Regions from separate parts of the Lactococcus sp. LG1267 genome, predicted to be linked through region 1. Evidence: predicted binding sites of a transcription regulator. Region 1 holds the regulator's gene; the other holds the start of a gene.
The links. Region 1 encodes CtsR, which represses protease genes until heat stress. Its sites were predicted from a motif close to TTGGTCAAAAAAGGTCAAANA; they were not measured.
Positions count from the first base shown of each region.

Region 2: a site for CtsR is predicted at 5,711-5,731, ahead of clpB (ATP-dependent chaperone ClpB). Genes of this name have one in related genera too.

Region 1 is NZ_CP071295.1:815,022-824,100, reverse strand. It holds gene J0J33_RS04125 (ATP-dependent Clp protease ATP-binding subunit) at 14-2,464, opposite strand; gene J0J33_RS04120 (CtsR family transcriptional regulator) at 2,454-2,906, opposite strand; gene greA (transcription elongation factor GreA) at 3,026-3,499, opposite strand; gene mltG (endolytic transglycosylase MltG) at 3,524-5,239, opposite strand; gene rpoE (DNA-directed RNA polymerase subunit delta) at 5,345-5,905, opposite strand; gene J0J33_RS04100 (adenine phosphoribosyltransferase) at 6,031-6,543, opposite strand; gene recJ (single-stranded-DNA-specific exonuclease RecJ) at 6,533-8,767, opposite strand; gene J0J33_RS04090 (SDR family oxidoreductase) at 8,800-9,079, opposite strand, start outside.
Region 2 is NZ_CP071295.1:1,460,092-1,469,170, forward strand. It holds gene J0J33_RS07170 (SACOL1771 family peroxiredoxin) at 1-24, shown strand, start outside; gene gshAB (bifunctional glutamate--cysteine ligase GshA/glutathione synthetase GshB) at 134-2,395, shown strand; gene J0J33_RS07180 (MFS transporter) at 2,597-3,754, shown strand; gene J0J33_RS07185 (HdeD family acid-resistance protein) at 3,811-4,341, opposite strand; gene J0J33_RS07190 (Rrf2 family transcriptional regulator) at 4,487-4,927, shown strand; gene J0J33_RS07195 (SDR family oxidoreductase) at 5,016-5,645, shown strand; gene clpB (ATP-dependent chaperone ClpB) at 5,805-8,408, shown strand; gene ndk (nucleoside-diphosphate kinase) at 8,550-8,966, shown strand; gene J0J33_RS07210 (MFS transporter) at 9,076-9,079, shown strand, end outside.

The DNA of each region.
Region 1 (9,079 bases):
AATCGCTTACAAGTCAATCAATAACACTTATTCTAATCTTTTTATTAGAAGAACCAATCGAAATCGTATCCCCTGGATGAATTTCGCCGGCAAGCAATTGTTCACTGAGCGTGTCTTCAACCTCACGTTGCAGAGCTTTACGCAATGGGCGGGCACCGTATTCAGGATCAAATCCTTTATCAGCAATAACTTTCAAAGCAGCAGGTGTAAATTTTACTTTGATATTTTGATCTTTCAAACGCGATACAAGAGATTTACTCATGATTTTCACGACTTGTTCAATCTCTTTTTCTGTCAGTGAATGGAAAACGATAGTTTCATCGATACGATTGAGAAATTCTGGACGGTACTGTTTCTTCAGCTCTTCCATGATTCTTGCTTTCATAGCTGGATAATCCGTTGAAATTGATTTAGCCCCAAAACCAACCGTTTTATCATCACGAATAGCCGTTGCACCCAAGTTAGATGTCATAATGATGATCGTATTTCTGAAATCAACTTTACGTCCTTTGGTATCTGTAACGAAACCATCATCCAAAATTTGTAACATGATATTGAAAATATCAGGGTGGGCCTTTTCGACTTCATCAAGGAGAATAACAGAATAAGGCTTATTACGGACTTGCTCTGTCAATTGCCCACCTTCATCGTAACCTACATATCCAGGAGGTGCTCCGATAAGACGCGATGTCGAGAATTTTTCCATAAATTCACTCATGTCTACACGAATCATATTTTCTTCACTGCCAAAAACACTTTCCGCTAAAGCCTTAGCAAGCTCTGTCTTCCCAACTCCTGTCGGACCAAGGAACATAAATGAGCCCAAAGGACGTCTCGTATCGGCAATCCCTGAACGTGCACGTCTAATGGCACGAGAAACAGCAGAAATCGCTTCTTCCTGTCCAACCACACGTTTATGTAACTCTTTTTCTAAGTTAATCAGACGTTCACTTTCTGTCTTCGTCATCTGTTGGAGTGGGATTCCTGTAAGGTTAGAAACGACAGCATAAACATCGCTTTCCTCCACCAAAGGATTATCATTTTCCGATACTGTAAAATTATCAATCTTGTGCGTTAATTTTTCAATATCTTTTTCAATCCCTTGCGCTTCAACAATATCAAGAGCAACAACTGCTTTTTGTAATCTCAGTTCTTCCGCTTTTAATTCTGCTTTTAACTCGTCTAACTTGGTATAATTTGTTTTACTCGTGATTTTAACTTTGGCTGCTGCTTCATCAAGAAGATCAATAGCTTTGTCTGGGAGACGACGACTAGGCATATAGCGATTACTCAAGCTGACAGCACGCTCCAAAGCCCCTTCTTCAAATTTGACTGTATGGTAAGCCTCAAATTTTTCTTTCAAGCCTTGTAAAATCGCAACCGTTTCCTCTTCTGAGGGTTCTTCGACATTGACACGGGCAAAACGGCGTTCTAGGGCTTCATCTTTTTCAATATATTTTTGATATTCTTGATAAGTGGTAGCACCAATGAGTTGGAACTCGCCCCGTGCTAATGCTGGTTTTAAAATGTTTGAGGCATCGTTGACCGAGTCCATGCCGCCACCAGCACCAATAATGGTATGGAGTTCATCGATAAAGACGATAACATCTTTATCATGTGTCACTTCATCAACAATAGCCGTCAAACGATCTTCAAATTCACCACGGAATTTTGTCCCCGCTACGACCATCGCCATATTTAAAGCCATAATGCGGCTGCCGCGTAAACCTACAGGAACATTTCCTGCAGCCACACGTGTCGCAAAACCTTCAATAATCGCTGACTTACCAACACCTGGCTCACCAACAAGAACGGGATTATTTTTTGTTCGACGGCTCAAAATGTGGATAAGACGTTCAACTTCACGCTCTCTTCCAATCATGGGATCAAGCTTGCCTTCACGGGCTGCTTTTGTCAAATCTGTTGATACCGTGTCTAAAGTAGGCGTTGTCGTTGTTTCGGACACTTTCCCCGACAGGTTTCTTTTCGAAGCTGGTGTCACCGCTTTACGGCGCTCTGGTACACGTAGATATGCTTTTTGCTCTAGCTTTTTGCGGAGGTTAACGATATTGATGTCTTGCTCACGTAAAAGTTGTCCTGCAAAGCTGGCTTCATTTGCCAACAGCATATATAAGAGATGCTCGGTCCCGATGCGGTTTTTATCATTATTTTGAGCCAGTGCTCGTGCTTGCTCAATAATCGTTTCCACTCTTGGACTAAGCTTTATTTCTGATTTTTTTGTCTTCACTTGACTTGAAAAATCTTCGATGTCGATTAACATTTCTTCCAAATCAATCTTTTCTGAATTAAGTAGCGTAAATGCCAATGAAGCCGGGACCTCAGCCAAGGCAGCCAATAAGTGCGAGCTTTCAACCCAAGCGTAGTTAAACTTGTGCGCATAGTCGACAGACTTCTCAAGCACTTTTATGACTTGTGGTGTAAAGTCCTTTTCATTAAATTTCATCATCACGATCCAATCTCTGTAGTATTTTTATCATCATTTGTGCTCGACAACTGTTAGAAATATCACTATCAGCTAAAAGCAAAAGGAGAAGATTTCCTTCTCGTTCAGTCAAAATGTTTTCATCAAATAAAAGTTGCAAGACATCTTGTGCCATACTTTCGGTCAAGTTGGCAGGCAACTTCTGTGCTAAATCAAGCAAGAATTCATGCTTTGCCGAATAATGGTATTTGAATATTTTAATATAGCCGCCACCACCACGCTTTGACTCAACATCAAAGCCTTTAGATGGGGTGAAACGGGTTTTAATCACATAGTTAATTTGCGAAGGAACCACGTCAAATTGACTGGCTAAATCTGCACGTTTAATCTCAATCTCACGTGCCTCTTCTAGCAGTTTTCGCAAATAAGCTTCGATAATATCTGAAGTATTTTGGACAGACATAGAACCTCCAATCTTTGACCTTTATTGACTATTATATCGAAAATTTTAATTTTTTACCAAAAATAGTGGCTGAAACGTCTCTAAAATAAAAAAATCCGCTAAAAGCAGATTTTTTTATTTTATTTTACATCAACAATCTTAACTTCGATTTCACCCATAGGCAACGGAATTTTCACAACATCGCCAACTTTACGGCCAATCAAGGCTTGAGCGATTGGAGATTCATTTGAAATTTTGCCTGAAAATGGATCAGCTTCAGCAGTACCGACGATTTCGTACTCTTCTTCTTCGTCATCTCCAACTTCTTGGAAAACAACTGATTTACCAAGAGCAACTTCATTTTTGTCAATATTAGCATTGTCTACGATTTCAGCATAACGAATCATTGTTTCCACAGTTGAGATACGACCTTCAATAAAGGCTTGTTCATCTTTTGCTGCTTCGTATTCTGAGTTTTCTGAAAGGTCACCGTAGCTACGTGCAATTTTGATGCGTTCAATAACTTCAGGGCGTTTAACCAATTTAAGGTTATCTAATTCTTGTTCTAATTTTTCCAGACCTTCTTTGGTCATGGGGAAAGTTTTTTCTACCATTTTTTATCCTTTTTAAATTTCTAATTAATTACCCGACGCAATCGCATCATTGACATACTTTTGAACATTGATGTTTTGTTCTTCAAGTGTTTGCGCAAAGTAAATCTTACCTTCAACGTCTGCTACGAAATAAAGATAATCATTCGCAGTCGGGTTAAGCACTGCTTTGATTGACGACAAGCTTGGACTCACGATTGGTCCAGGACCAAAACCTGGGTACAAATAAGTATTGAAAGGTGAGTCTAATTGTGTATTAATTGCAGCTTGCTGATCAAGCGACGTATCCTTACCTAGCTTACCTTCAGCATAAAAGATTCCTGTATTAGAATCCATCGTCATCCCTAAATCTTTACGGTTAAAGAAGACCTGTGCAACGTTACGGCGATCATCATCGCTATTCGCTTCTTTTTCGACAATGGCAGCCAAACTCAAGGTTTCATTGACCGTAAGTCCGTTCGCTTGTATTTGTTCATACAAAGGTTCCAGCTGTGTATTAGTTGTTGAAAGCATGGTCTCAATTAAGCTTTCAACAGTTGTCTTTTTCGTATACTCATAAGTTGCTGGGAAGAGGTAACCTTCAAGTTGATACTTCACACCACTGTCTTTACTTGGTAAGCTTGCAAGAAGTTTTGGAAACTTCTCTTTCATTTTTTCGATGAACGCTTGATCCTGTACAGTCTTCATAAACTCATCTTTAGTAAAAGGTGTTTTTTCATCTTTATCCGCAGAATTCACTGTAACAGCTTGAGCAATTTGTTCCAATGTATAACCTTCAGGAATCAAAATTTTGCCCAGAGTTGGTTCCACAGGATGTTCGGTTCCTCCTTGCTCCAAAAGACTTGCAATATCCGACAAGTTCATGCTAGGCGCCAAGTTGTAGTAGCCGCTCTTAAAGCCACTGAAATTTTTAAATTTAGTATAGTATTGGAAAACCATACCATTTTTGATAATACCTTCTCGTTGTAAGATATCTCCGATTTGTTTACTGCTTGCTCCCGCTGGAATGTTAATGGCGCGTTTGGTTGTATTTGCAGTATTGAGCGGTTGTACACCTTCTTTGATGAAATTATAACCGTAAAAACCAGTCCCTGCCGCAGCCAGAATTAAAACAGCTACGATAACAGCAATAATCTTTCCAGAAGAAACTTTCTTCTTCGATTTTTTCGCTTTCGACTTGGGCTGCATTTCTTCAGCTTCCGCATCCGATTTTACTGCTGCACGACGACTTCTTTGTCTGTGAGTCGTCTCTTCGCCAAGAGGCTCTGCAGCATCACTTGCTTGTGCTTCAGGTTGCTCATATTCATCAACAACTTCTTTATCAGACTCTTTTGTCTTGCGTCTAAGTCGTGAATAACTTTGTCCTTGGCTCGCTTGGAGCATTTGCTCGCGAACACTTGCAAAGTCTGGACGTTCTTCATGTGCTGATGCTTCTGTTTTCACTTGATCAGAAACAGCTTTTTCAGGAAATTCTACATCTTCGGAAATTTTAGCTTGTCCCTCTACTTCTGGATTTTCCAGTTCTTCTGTCAACTTAAATGGAGTTGGACGTTGAATATCCGAAAAATCAGCACGTTCTCGCCGAGTATGTCTACTCGGGGTTGAAGAAAGTTCTTTGTTGGATTCACGGGCATAGTTTTCAAAAGTCCCATCCGTGTTGGCTCGATTTCCTTCTTCAAGTTCACGCAAGATTTTATCTTTGAAACTTTCTCTCGAAAACTTCTCCGTATCTTTTTCTACCAAGGTTAATCCTCCTTATCACGCCACCCTCTTTTTTTAAACAGTGAAGCGTAAGTTTGTTGGGTAATATTCACAAAAGCGAGGTCAGGGACCTCACTCTTTTAGATTTTAATTCTCTTCTGAGTCGCTGTCGTCATCATCGTCGTCCTCTTCATCGAGTTCAACGTCTTCATCCACGTTATCCAGTTCAACTTCAGCAAGTTCAGCATCATAAGCTTGAACCTCATCTTTTTCATCATCTGGATTCTCATCATCATAAGTCATGTCATCTGCATCGTTTCCTTTGTCGATGTGTTCATCTTCAGGATCCACTTCATCTTCGATACCGAATGCATTAACTTTTGTACGTTTTTTAGTTGTTTTTTCTTCTTCGTCGTCAATTTCATCAAGAGCAATTACTTCCTCATCGATTTCGTCGATCGCGTACCATGAGCGCAGTGCCCAAATGTTATTTCCTAATGGAATAAAGCTTCCATCTGTATTCATTTCTGTGTAAAAACGTGCAATTGTGGCTTTGATTTCATTGTCCGACTTTTTCAAGTAGTCTTGAACGGCGTTCAAGATTTCTGCAAAAGCCATTTCCTTACCATTTTGTTCCAAAATTGCATGAGCAACTTCAATCATTGAAAGTTCTTCGATATTTTGTCCTTCTAATGCTTCAATTTTCAAACTTTTTTGCTCTCTTTCAGATTTTCTTTTTCTATATTATATTAAATTCGCTTCATTGTCAATATGTAAACGGATTTAAACTGTTTCATTATGTGTCGTTTTCCGTCTTGCTTGGTAGGATGAAATTAATAATGCATCAATACCTTATAATCATAGTTACCGAGTTTTTCACGCCCTTTAAGGTCATCAAGTTCAATAAAGAAGGCACACCCAACAACGATACCACCCAAACGCTCAATCATCTCAATAGTAGCTTTTACTGTTCCACCTGTTGCCAAGAGATCATCTACAATCAGAACACGTTGTCCTGGCTTAATAGAGTCAGCATGCATTGTCAATGTATCTGTACCATACTCTTTTTCATAGTCTGCTGAAATAACTTCACGTGGTAATTTTCCTGGTTTACGCACAGGAGCAAAACCAACACCAAGTGCAAAAGCAACAGGACATCCAACGATGAATCCACGCGCTTCTGGGCCAACAATCACATCAATTTCTTTATCGCGTGCATATTGCACAATTTCAGTAACTGCATAGTTGTAGGCATTTCCATCAGCCATAAGTGGTGAGATATCGCGGAAAACGATACCTTCTGTTGGGTAATTTTCAATCGTTGCAATGTAATCTTTAAGTTGCATGTGCATCTTCCTCTTTTAATTTTTTATAAATTTCTTTGACAGGGGATAAGGCGAAAAGTTCTTGAAAAGCAACAATTTCTTGAAGCTCTCGGTAAATATTACTTTCAGAAATATCACGCTTTTCGGCGGCTTTATTCACACTCATCATGCCATTGTCAATAGTGACAAAATTCAGTTCTTCAAATATTTGAATCATCTTTATCAGTAAAATATCGGGTATCTTCAAATAATTTGCTAAGTCTTTCAATTTAAAACGTATGTCAAACTCAGGATACTGATAAATTGCTTTATAGAAGCGCGCAAACTGCTCACGCGTCCCCGCTCCCGTCAAATAATAATTTTTCTTGATTGTATTTTTGAAATAAATCAATTCAAATTCCTGCTCATGTATTAATTCCGCCAAAGCAGATAAGGCTTCCTTATCAGTTGGGGCTTCCTCAATAATAAGCACTTCTTCTATTGTACCATTTTTCACTTCATTATGGACAAAACGTATTGTATTTTTAGGCAATTCAACTTGTCGACTTCGAATATCCAGAAGCTCAACACCATTTACTCTAGCATCAGCCACCATAAGCTGAACAGTTGTTGTACCATTCCAAGTATTGCTAGATAAGGTACCGACAAGTTCTGTATCACTTTGTTCAAATTCTAGGCTTTCAGCTCCATGCCCAAAGTAAACCGCATCTAAAGCTTGTCCATTTTGTACTAATTTAAGTTTGAGATGACTGTTGTCTTTTCCCATACTACGTGCTTGCTCAACCTGATAATCCGTAAGGAGAAAATGAGGCTTCGGATTGTCCATACCATAAGGAGATAACTTTTCTAAACTCCTAATCGTCTCTAAGCTAATCTCGTCAAACTGCAAACTGCCCTGAACTTCTAGTGAACTTTTTCCTGACATATCGATATCGTTTTCTTGAATAAAGTCGAGCATCACTTGCTTGATTGCTTCCACATTCTCCAAGGCAAAAGTCATCCCAGCAGCTTGTTTGTGGCCACCAAAAGCCATAAAAAGTTCACGGTGTTCGTTGAGTGCTTCAAATATATTAAAGTTTTCAATCGAACGTGCTGATCCTCGAAGAATCCCCTCTTCTTCTGCCAACATAATGATAGGTTTGTGAAATTGCTCAAGTAAACGTCCGGCAACAATACCTAAAACACCTTTATGCCAATCCTTATGATACAGAATTTGTACGGGCTCGTCCGTTATCATTGTGAGGGCTTGATTGAAGATATTTTCTACAATTACTTTACGCTTGCTATTTTTTTCATCAATCATCTGCGCAATTTCAGCAGCCACTTCTTCATCCCAGCCTGTTAATAGTTCAATCGCTGGGTTTGGGTCATCTAAGCGCCCCAGAGCATTCAAACGAGGGGCAATTTGAAAACCAATCGTTTCCTCATTCACCTTTTCAAAATCAGTTCCTGAGAGACGCATGAGTTCCATCAAGCCTGCACGCTCAGTATTCGCTAATACTTTTAGTCCATGACTCACCAAGATACGATTTTCATCAGTAAGACTAACCATATCCGCAATTGTTCCGATTGCCACCAAATCAAGCATATCTGAAGGAATATAGTCTAAAAGAGCTGTTGCGACTTTAAAAGCTACTCCTACTCCAGCCAAATACTTAAAAGGATAGTTTGATTCTGGGTGTTCAGGATGCACAATTGCAAAAGCTTCTGGCAGTACTTCTGGCATGCTGTGATGGTCAGTTACGATAACATCAACATTTTGACTTTGTGCATAGGCGATGGCTTCATGACCAGCCACACCATTATCCACGGTAATAATCAAATCAATGTCTTCATTTTGAATGAAATATTTATAGACATCAAGATTTGGTCCGTAACCATCAGTAAAGCGGTTAGGAAGATAGACCTGAACTTCCGCTCCTAATTCATCTAGAGCTGATTTCATGACGGAACTTGCCGTCATACCATCCGCATCATAATCACCGTATATTAAGATATTTTGCCCATTTTCAATTGCAGTCAAAATTCTTTGAACGGCTTTTTCCATATCGTGCAACAAAAACGGATCATGTAATTGCTGAAGATCAGGATTCAAGTAAGCTTGAATCTCCTCTTCTGCCCTTATGCCGCGTTGCCACAAAATTTGCGCTGCCAGTGTATCTAATTTATATTTTTTACTTAACTTAAGAAACTCATCCGGTAAGTCTGACTCAGTTAACTTCCATATATATTTTGATTTAATCAAGTTTCCTCCACTTCGACTGCTTATTTGAAGATTTATTTATAATTAAAAAACCTATTTCCTATATTATCTACAAGACTTGGGAAAAGCGCACGGACTTTCGCAACGAAAGCCAGCTGGACAGGTAAGTTCAATTCTCTTTTATTTTTCCCTAAAACTTGCTCAATCTTATCCGCAACATATTCTGCACTGACCGCGTTTTCGCCCACTTTTTCCAAATAGTCCATATTGTCTTTGTGAAATTTTGTGCGGACCGGCCCTGTGTTGACTGTTGTCACAATAAGATCTGGTTTTTCTAAACGTAAAGCATCAGAA
Region 2 (9,079 bases), 650 kb from region 1:
CTAGAAAAGGAAAAAGCAAGTTAAGCAGATATTCCATTTTTATTTTGGTGGAGGGTAAGTACTAACATGATATAATAGCAGTAAAAGTTTCAAAAAATTCAATTCGAGAAAAAATAGAAATCTGGAAATAAAAATGACGATTGCTTATCCTAAAATACTCTCAAGCTCACAAGTAAAACCTTATCTTTTTCAAGCGCGGTTTGGCTTAGAAAGAGAAGGTCACCGTGTGGATTCATCAGGAAACATAAGCGACTTAAACCATCCGGTAGCACTTGGTTCGCGGAGCTTTCATCCTTATCTTCAAACTGACTTTTCAGAAACACAAATGGAAGCCATTACTCCAGTTTTTGAAGAGCCAAAGCAAGCTCTACAATTTATGGAGGCTCTTCATGACGTGATGATTCGCTCTCTTGAACAAGATGAGCTCCTCTGGGCCCAATCCATGCCACCCGCTTTGCCGGAAAATGAATCAAATATCCGTCTTGCCAATCTAGAAAAAAAAGAAGATGTCCTTTACCGTGAAGGATTAGCAGAAAAATATGGCAAAAGAAAGCAAATGGTTTCTGGTATTCACTACAACTTTGAGTTCGGTGAGGATTTGCTAGAAGCCATGTGGAAGCAACAACGAGCGACAGATTTTAAAGCCTTCAAATCTGAAATTTATATGAAGCTCTCCCGACAATATTTGCGCTATATGTGGATTATTACATATTGTTTAGGAGCTTCGCCACGTGCCAATGCTGGATTTTTTACTGATAGAAATGAAAAAATACAGGAACCTGTACGTTCTATTAGAAATTCTAAATTTGGCTATCGGAACACGCCTGATATTTTCGTAAGCTATCAGAGTCTTGAACAGTATTATGATGACTTGCAAACTTACGTCAAAAAGGGTGCACTCTCTGAGATGAAGGAGTTTTATTCTGCTGTTCGTTTACGTGGTGGAAAGCGGGCGGAAGAGTTGCTGGACGTGGGCGTTCAGTATGTCGAGTTTCGCAATTTTGACTTGAATCCTTTTGTGCGAGTCGGGTTGGATGAAGATACTGCTCGATTTATCCACCTTTTTAGCCTTTATCTGATATATAAAGAGGAAGAAGAGACGCCAGATGCTGCTCAAAGATTAGGTTATACAATAAATGATGTTGTAGCTTTAGAAAATCCTTTAGAAAAAACAGCTTATTATAATGAAGGCAAGCTCTTTTTCGATCAGATGCGCAGGTTTGCCCAGAACTTAGACTTTGCCCAAGAAGATTTGGCGCTGATTGATAAGTTTGCTCAAATGCTGGAAAAACCTGAAACCACAATTGCTGGACAGATGGAGCTGGCTTATCGTCAAGACAAAGCTTTTGCTTTGGACTTGTCTCGCAAATACCATCAGCAATCCTATAAACGTCCTTTTCAATTGGCAGGCTTTACTCATCTCGAACTTTCGACGCAAAATTTGCTTTTTGATGCTATTCAAAAAGGCTTAAAAGTTGAAATTTTAGATGCACAAGACCAGATGATTGCTTTAAGTTATAAATCTCATACAGAAATTATCGAAAAAGGGAATATGACTTCGAAAGATTCCATGGTCGCTTATGCCATTATGGAAAATAAAGTGGTCACGAAAAAGCTGCTCGGTCGGGCACATTTAAAAACTCCGCAAGGGCAAGAATTTAGCAATTTAGCAACTGCACAGGCTGCCTTTCCACTTTTCGAATCGGCCGCAATTGTTGTCAAGCCTAAATCAACGAATTATGGCATAGGAATTTCTATCTTTAAAAAACCAGCGACACAAGAACAGTTTTATAAAGCTCTAGAAATTGCGTTCCGAGAAGATAAAGAAGTTCTTGTTGAACGATTTGTTTCTGGTACCGAATACCGTTTCTTTGTGCTGGATGGCAAGACAAGGGCAGTCCTTCGCCGGGATGCCGCACATGTTATTGGTGATGGAGTATCCACGATCAGCCAACTGGTCGCACAGAAAAATGAGAATCCTCTACGTGGCCACGATCATCGTTTTCCCTTGGAAAAAATCCAGATTACTGCCACCGAAAAACTTATGCTGGACGTCCAAGATTATACGGAACAGAGTATCCCTGAAAAAGACGTAAAGGTAAACCTCCGAGAAAATTCTAATGTATCGACAGGTGGAGACTCTATCGATGTCACGGATGAGATGCCTGAAATCTATAAGAACATTGCTGAAAAAGCTGCTGAAGCTTTGCAAGTCAAGATTACTGGAGTGGATATATTGATTGAAAATCTCAATGATAGCTTGGGTGAAAAGTACAGCATTATTGAAGCTAACTTTAATCCTGCTATGCTTTTCCATCTCTATCCGTTGAAAGGGAAAGGTCGTCGGGTAACTATGGATGTTTTGCAATTCCTCTTTCCGGAAATTTTTGCCTAATAAATAAAATTCCTCTACCTATGAGGGATTTTATTTATTGTACGGTATTTATGAACATTTGATATGAAAAAATTGATAATAAATTTATACTTTTTTATTTTTGTGCAGAATATGATAGAATAGACTTAACAAATAGAATAGGATAAAAAGGCGGTTTCAAATTTTTGAATCTGTCTTTTTATCGGGTATTGGGGTATAGTTATGAAAAACAAACAATGGATGATTAACCTAGCAATTTCAAACTTATTGCTTGTGTTCTTAGGTGTAGGTCTCGTTATTCCTGTTTTGCCACAACTGAAAGAGCAAATGCATTTTTCAGGAACAACAATGGGAATGATGATTTCGATTTTTGCTATTGCCCAATTGATTGCTTCTCCGATCGCTGGGCATTTATCGGATAAGGTTGGACGAAAAAAGCTCATTGCTTTGGGTATGATTATTTTCGCCTTTTCTGAACTTTTATTTGGTTTAGCACAAGTTAAAGCTCTTTTTTACGTGTCTCGCGCTTTGGGAGGCATTGCAGCAGCTTTATTGATGCCTTCTGTTACAGCATATGTAGCAGATTTGACAACATTAGGCGAACGTGCCAAAGCCATGGGTAAAGTTTCAGCAGCAATCAGTGGAGGTTTTATCATTGGTCCTGGTGTCGGAGGATTTTTAGCGACTTTTGGTATAAGGGTTCCTTTTTTTGTGGCTGCACTATTAGCCTTTATCGGATTTATTTTGAGTATGACTGTGTTAAAAGAGCCAGAAAAAACAATGGATATTAATCCTGACACACCAAAAGCATCTTTCTTGGATATCCTCAAAAATCCAATGTTCACATCGCTTTTTGTCGTTATTTTAATTTCTTCGTTTGGTCTGCAAGCCTTCGAATCAATTTATAGCATCATGGCGACAATCAATTTTGGCTTTACTACAAGTGAAATTGCTTTAGTAATTACAGTAAGTGGTATTATCGCCCTTTTCTTCCAACTCTTCCTGTTCGACTGGATTGTTGGAAAGATTGGTGAAATGCATTTGATTCATTTGACCTTCTTTGCAAGTGCGCTCTTTATTGCTATTATTGCTTTCACAGGTAATCGCATCACTGTTGCTATTTCTACATTTGTTGTCTTCCTCGCCTTTGATTTATTTAGACCGGCAGTAACAACTTACTTGTCAAAACACGCAGGAGACCAACAAGGAGCAATCAATGGATTGAATTCAACCTTTACAAGTTTTGGCAATATTTTAGGTCCATTGGCTGCAGGAGTAATGTTTGATATCAATCATTTCTTCCCTTACTATATCTCGGCGATTATCTTGTTTGGTACCGGTGTATTGTCAATGCTTATGAACCGTAAATCGAAAAAATGAAAAATTAAAAAAGAGTTCTTTAAGAAGAACCCTTTTTTATTTGGCATTCGCAAAGATTACCAAGTAAAGTAGCGAATCAATTTGAAAATACCTAAGATAAGAACAACAACACCAAGAAGTGTCCAAAGTGCCATTGCACCCCATAAAGGTGTGAGCAAGAGCATGAAGCCCGCAACGACACTGAGAAGTCCTGAAAGAATTGTCCAAGGTTTAGATGGAGAATATGGAACAAACCCAAAGGAAACAAAGCCTTCAGTAATCCATGTGAAACCAACTAAAATACCAATGATGATAAACAAGGTAGCTGTTGCAGCTGCCAAGTTAATTAAAGAGAAAATCCCCGCAACCAAGTAAACCGTACCTAAAAGAAGATGTCCAAAGCGTGACCACGGATTTTCATTCATCAAGGCAAAGATAGAAACAAGATAAGAAACTCCAATTAAAATGAAGGAAATCCCAATCAAAACAGTTCCAACTTGTGCTGTACGTCCTGGCCAAAATAAAATGAGTAATCCAATAAGTGTGGAAATAAGACCATTAATTCCGACGTTGTTACGTAATTTTTTCGAAAAGTTTTCAGAAAACATATTTATACCCCTTTCTTTTCTGATAATTTAATTATAACTTATTTTGGAGAGAAGTGCCCATAATATATTTGCCTAGTTATTATAATTGACATTCTGAAAAAGGACATTTATACTTAAGGTAAAATGAGAGTCGAAGGAGAAAAAAATGCAAATATCAAGTCGCTTTACGATTGCACTTCATATTTTTGCCTGTATCCATACCTTTGAGGGAGAACATAAGATTACTAGTGATTTTTTAGCTACAAGTATTAATGTAAATCCCGTGATTATTCGAAGAGTATTACAGCAACTGAAAGCTAACGAATTAGTGCATGTTGTGCGCGGGAGCGGTGGAGCTGCAATCGCTAAACCAATTGAAGACATTAGTTTATTCGATATTTATAGTGCGGTTGAAGTCATTAATAAAAATGGCTTATTCCATTTTCACGAACATCCCAGCCCTGACTGTTCTGTCGGGAAAAATATCCATCAAGTACTGGATGATAAACTTGATTTAATTCAAAAAGCGATGGAAGACCAAATGAAGGCGATGAGTTTACAAGAAGTAATTACTGATATTGATCATTATGTGGCGATAAATCCTTAAGAAACCAAATCGTTGACATTTAATAAAAGCTTATGTAGAATTAGTTGTAACAAAAAATATTACAACAAAAAAGACATGGAGGTCTAATATGAAATTAGCAGTAGTAGCAGCAAATGGCAAAGCCGGTCGTCTTATTGTACAAGAAGCGGTAGACAGAGGCTTGGATGTAACAGCAATTGTTCGGGGCGAAAACAAAACAGTAGCTCCGTCTTCTATCGAGAAAGATTTGTTTGATTTAACTAAAGAAGACATCAAGGATTTTGATGTTATTATTGATGCTTTTGGAACATGGGCAGAAGATAGCTTGGAGCAACATACTACTTCAATCCAACATCTTGCTGATCTTGTTGAAGGTACGGACAAGCGCTTGTTGATTGTTGGTGGTGCCGGAAGTCTTTACCTTAATCCAGAACATGATTTAGCACTTTATCAATCAGAAGGTTTCCCAGACGCTTTCAAACCTTTGGCAACAGCTATGTCTGATTCATTAACTGCGTTGAGAAAACGTCAGGATGTGAAATGGACTTATGTAAGCCCTGCTGCAGATTTCCAAGCAGATGGTGAAAAAACTGGAGATTATGTTGTTGCGGGAGAAGAGTTTACGGTTAATGACAAAGGCGAAAGTGTGATTAGTTATGCAGACTATGCGAAAGCGATGATTAATATTGCACTGGAAGGAAATTATGTCGGACAACGTATCAGCGTTTTTCAAAAATAGTAAAAATAAGAGGGATTTTCTTGAGAAAATCTCTCTTATTTTTATATGTAAATTTATGAGCAAATAGTTTGACCTTTACTGACTAAAAGAGTATAATTAAGAGGTAGTAAGAAAAATGAGAAAAATACTACATTACTATGAAATGAATCGAGGTGCATTATGGACATCGAAAAAATGACAACAAGTATGCAAAAATCGCTTTATGAAGCGCAACAAATTGCGCAGACTCGCCATCATCAAGCGATTGAAATTCCACATTTATGGCGAATATTTGTGCAACCGAACAGTTTTGCCTTTAATTTTTACAAAGATTCAGAAATTAACATTGAAGAATTTACAAGAATTATTGAAAAAGAAATAGACAAGATTTCTTCTGTTGAAGGTAGCAATATTACCTATGGTCAAAATATTAGCGCAGATCTCTTTAATCTGTTCAATGCAGCAGATAAGATTGCCAAAGATATGGGTGATGAATATCTCTCAACTGAAATTGTACTCTTGGCCCTTTTTGAGTTAAAGAAAAATCCTTTAACAGAATATCTGGTTAGCCATGGAATGAATAAAGAAAAAACGAAATTAGCAATTGAAAACCTACGAGGAGGTGATAAAGTGACAAACCAAAATGCTGAAGATACATATAAAGCACTTGAAAAATACGGCGTCGACCTTGTTGCTCAAGTGAAATCAGGAAAACAAGATCCTGTAATCGGACGTGATGAAGAAATTCGTGATATTATTCGTGTCTTATCACGTAAAACAAAAAATAACCCGGTTCTAATTGGTGAACCTGGTGTAGGTAAAACAGCCATTGTTGAAGGACTTGCGCAACGTATTGTCCGTAAAGATGTACCTGAAAATCTAAAAGATAAAACAGTATTCTCTTTGGATATGGGGGCACTTATTGCAGGTGCTAAATATCGTGGTGAGTTTGAAGAACGTCTGAAAGCAGTACTGAATGAAGTTAAAAAGTCTGACGGACAAATTATTCTCTTTATTGATGAGTTACACACGATCGTCGGTGCTGGTAAGACTGAAGGTTCAATGGATGCTGGTAATCTTTTGAAACCGATGCTTGCACGTGGTGAATTGCATTTAATTGGTGCAACAACTTTGGACGAGTACCGTAAATATATGGAAACAGACAAAGCTTTGGAACGTCGTTTCCAAAAAGTTCTAGTTACTGAACCAACAGTTGAAGATACTATTTCCATTCTGCGTGGTTTGAAAGAACGTTTTGAAATTCACCACGGTGTAACAATCCACGATAACGCATTGGTTGCAGCAGCAACACTTTCTGATCGTTATATTACAGACCGTTTCTTGCCAGATAAAGCGATTGACTTAGTCGATGAAGCCAGCGCAACAATTCGTGTTGAAATGAATTCTCTGCCAACAGAACTCGACCAAGCAAACCGCCGCTTGATGCAGTTGGAAATTGAAGAAGCAGCGCTCAAAAAAGAACGTGATGATGCTTCGAAGAAACGTTTAAATATCATTCGTGAAGAAATTGCAGAACTTCGTGAAGAAAACAATCAACTTAAAGCCCAATGGGAAGCTGAAAAGAAAGAAGTGGGCAATATTTCTGATAAACGGAATGAACTGGAACGTGCACGCCATGAATTAGAAGAAGCACAAAATGAAGGTGACTTTGAAAAAGCAGCGGCCTTACGTTACGGTAAAATTCCAGAAATTGAACAATCACTGAAAGAGCTTGAAAGCAAAGCAAAATCAGATGATCTCAGTCTTGTTCAAGAATCTGTCACTGAAGAACAAATTGCGGAAGTTGTAGGCCGTATGACAGGTATTCCTGTGACAAAACTGGTGGAAGGTGAACGTGAAAAACTCCTTCATTTACCAGAAACTCTTCATCAACGTGTAGTAGGGCAAGATGAGGCAGTTGAAGCTGTGTCTGATGCTATTATTCGTGCTCGAGCAGGAATTCAAGACCCTAATCGTCCTTTAGGTTCCTTCCTTTTCTTAGGACCTACAGGTGTTGGTAAGACAGAGTTAGCTAAAGCCTTGGCCGAAAATTTATTTGACTCCGAAGAACACATGGTTCGTATTGACATGAGTGAATATATGGAAAAACACAGTGTATCCCGTCTTGTCGGAGCTCCTCCAGGATATGTTGGTTATGATGAAGGTGGTCAACTGACTGAAGCTGTGCGCCGTAACCCATATACAATTATTTTGTTGGACGAAATTGAAAAAGCACATCCAGATGTCTTCAATATCTTGTTGCAAGTCTTGGATGATGGTCGTTTGACGGATTCAAAAGGCGTTTTGGTCGACTTCAAGAATACTGTTTTGATTATGACATCAAATGTCGGATCACAATATTTGCTAGACAATGTTGATGATCAAGGTGAAATATCTGAAGAAACAACTGAAGAAGTGATGAAACAATTGCGGATGCACTTCAAACCAGAATTCCTTAACCGTATTGATGATACTATTCTCTTCAAACCATTGTCATTGAATAATATTAAAAATATTATTGTGAAGATGACCGGTCAATTGACACAACGTCTTGAAGAAATGTCTGTTGAACTAGAACTTAGTGAAGAAGTCAAAGCATGGATTGCAGAAAATGCTTATGAACCAGCTTATGGTGCACGTCCATTAAAACGTTACTTGACAAAAGTTATTGAAAATCCACTTGCTAAATTAATTATTGCAGGTAAAATTCCACCAAAAACTAAAGTTCTTGTTAAACTTGTCGACAATAAAATTGACTTTGATATCTTACCCATCGAAGAATAATTGAAGAAAAAGAGAAAAGCCCGGGTTATCTCGGGCTTTTTGTATATAAAAATAGTGTTTTGTCGAAATTTACAGATAATTCTTGACAACTTATAGCTTTTAGATGTAAAATATAAACACGATATATAGGAGGAGTCAATCATGGAAAAAACTTTCTTTATTATTAAACCTGACGGCGTTCAACGTGGTCTTGTAGGTGAAATATTGAAACGAATCGAGCAGCGTGGTTTTCAGCTAGAAAAACTAGAGCGACGTTCTGCTCCAAATGGAGACTTGATTGACAAGCATTACGAAGCATTAGTTGATAAAGATTTTTATCCAAATATTCGTAGTTATATGACTTCTGGACCAGTAGTTGTTGGTGTGATATCTGGTGTAGAAGCTATTTCTTGCTGGCGCACAATGATGGGGACAACTAATCCTAGTCAAGCTCAACCAGGGACTATTCGTGGAGATTTTGCTCAATCACCTGAAAAAGGTAAAGCCATTAAAAATATTGTCCATGGATCAGACTCACCGGAATCTGCAGAGCGAGAAATAGCACTCTGGTTTTCATAAACAGAAATAAAGTCAAGGATAAAGGCTTTCCATGGAAGTTTGAGCGACAAAGCTCCAAACATTAAAGGAAAGTCTTTTTTTGTTTGCTATTTTATTCAAGGAGAAGAATATGA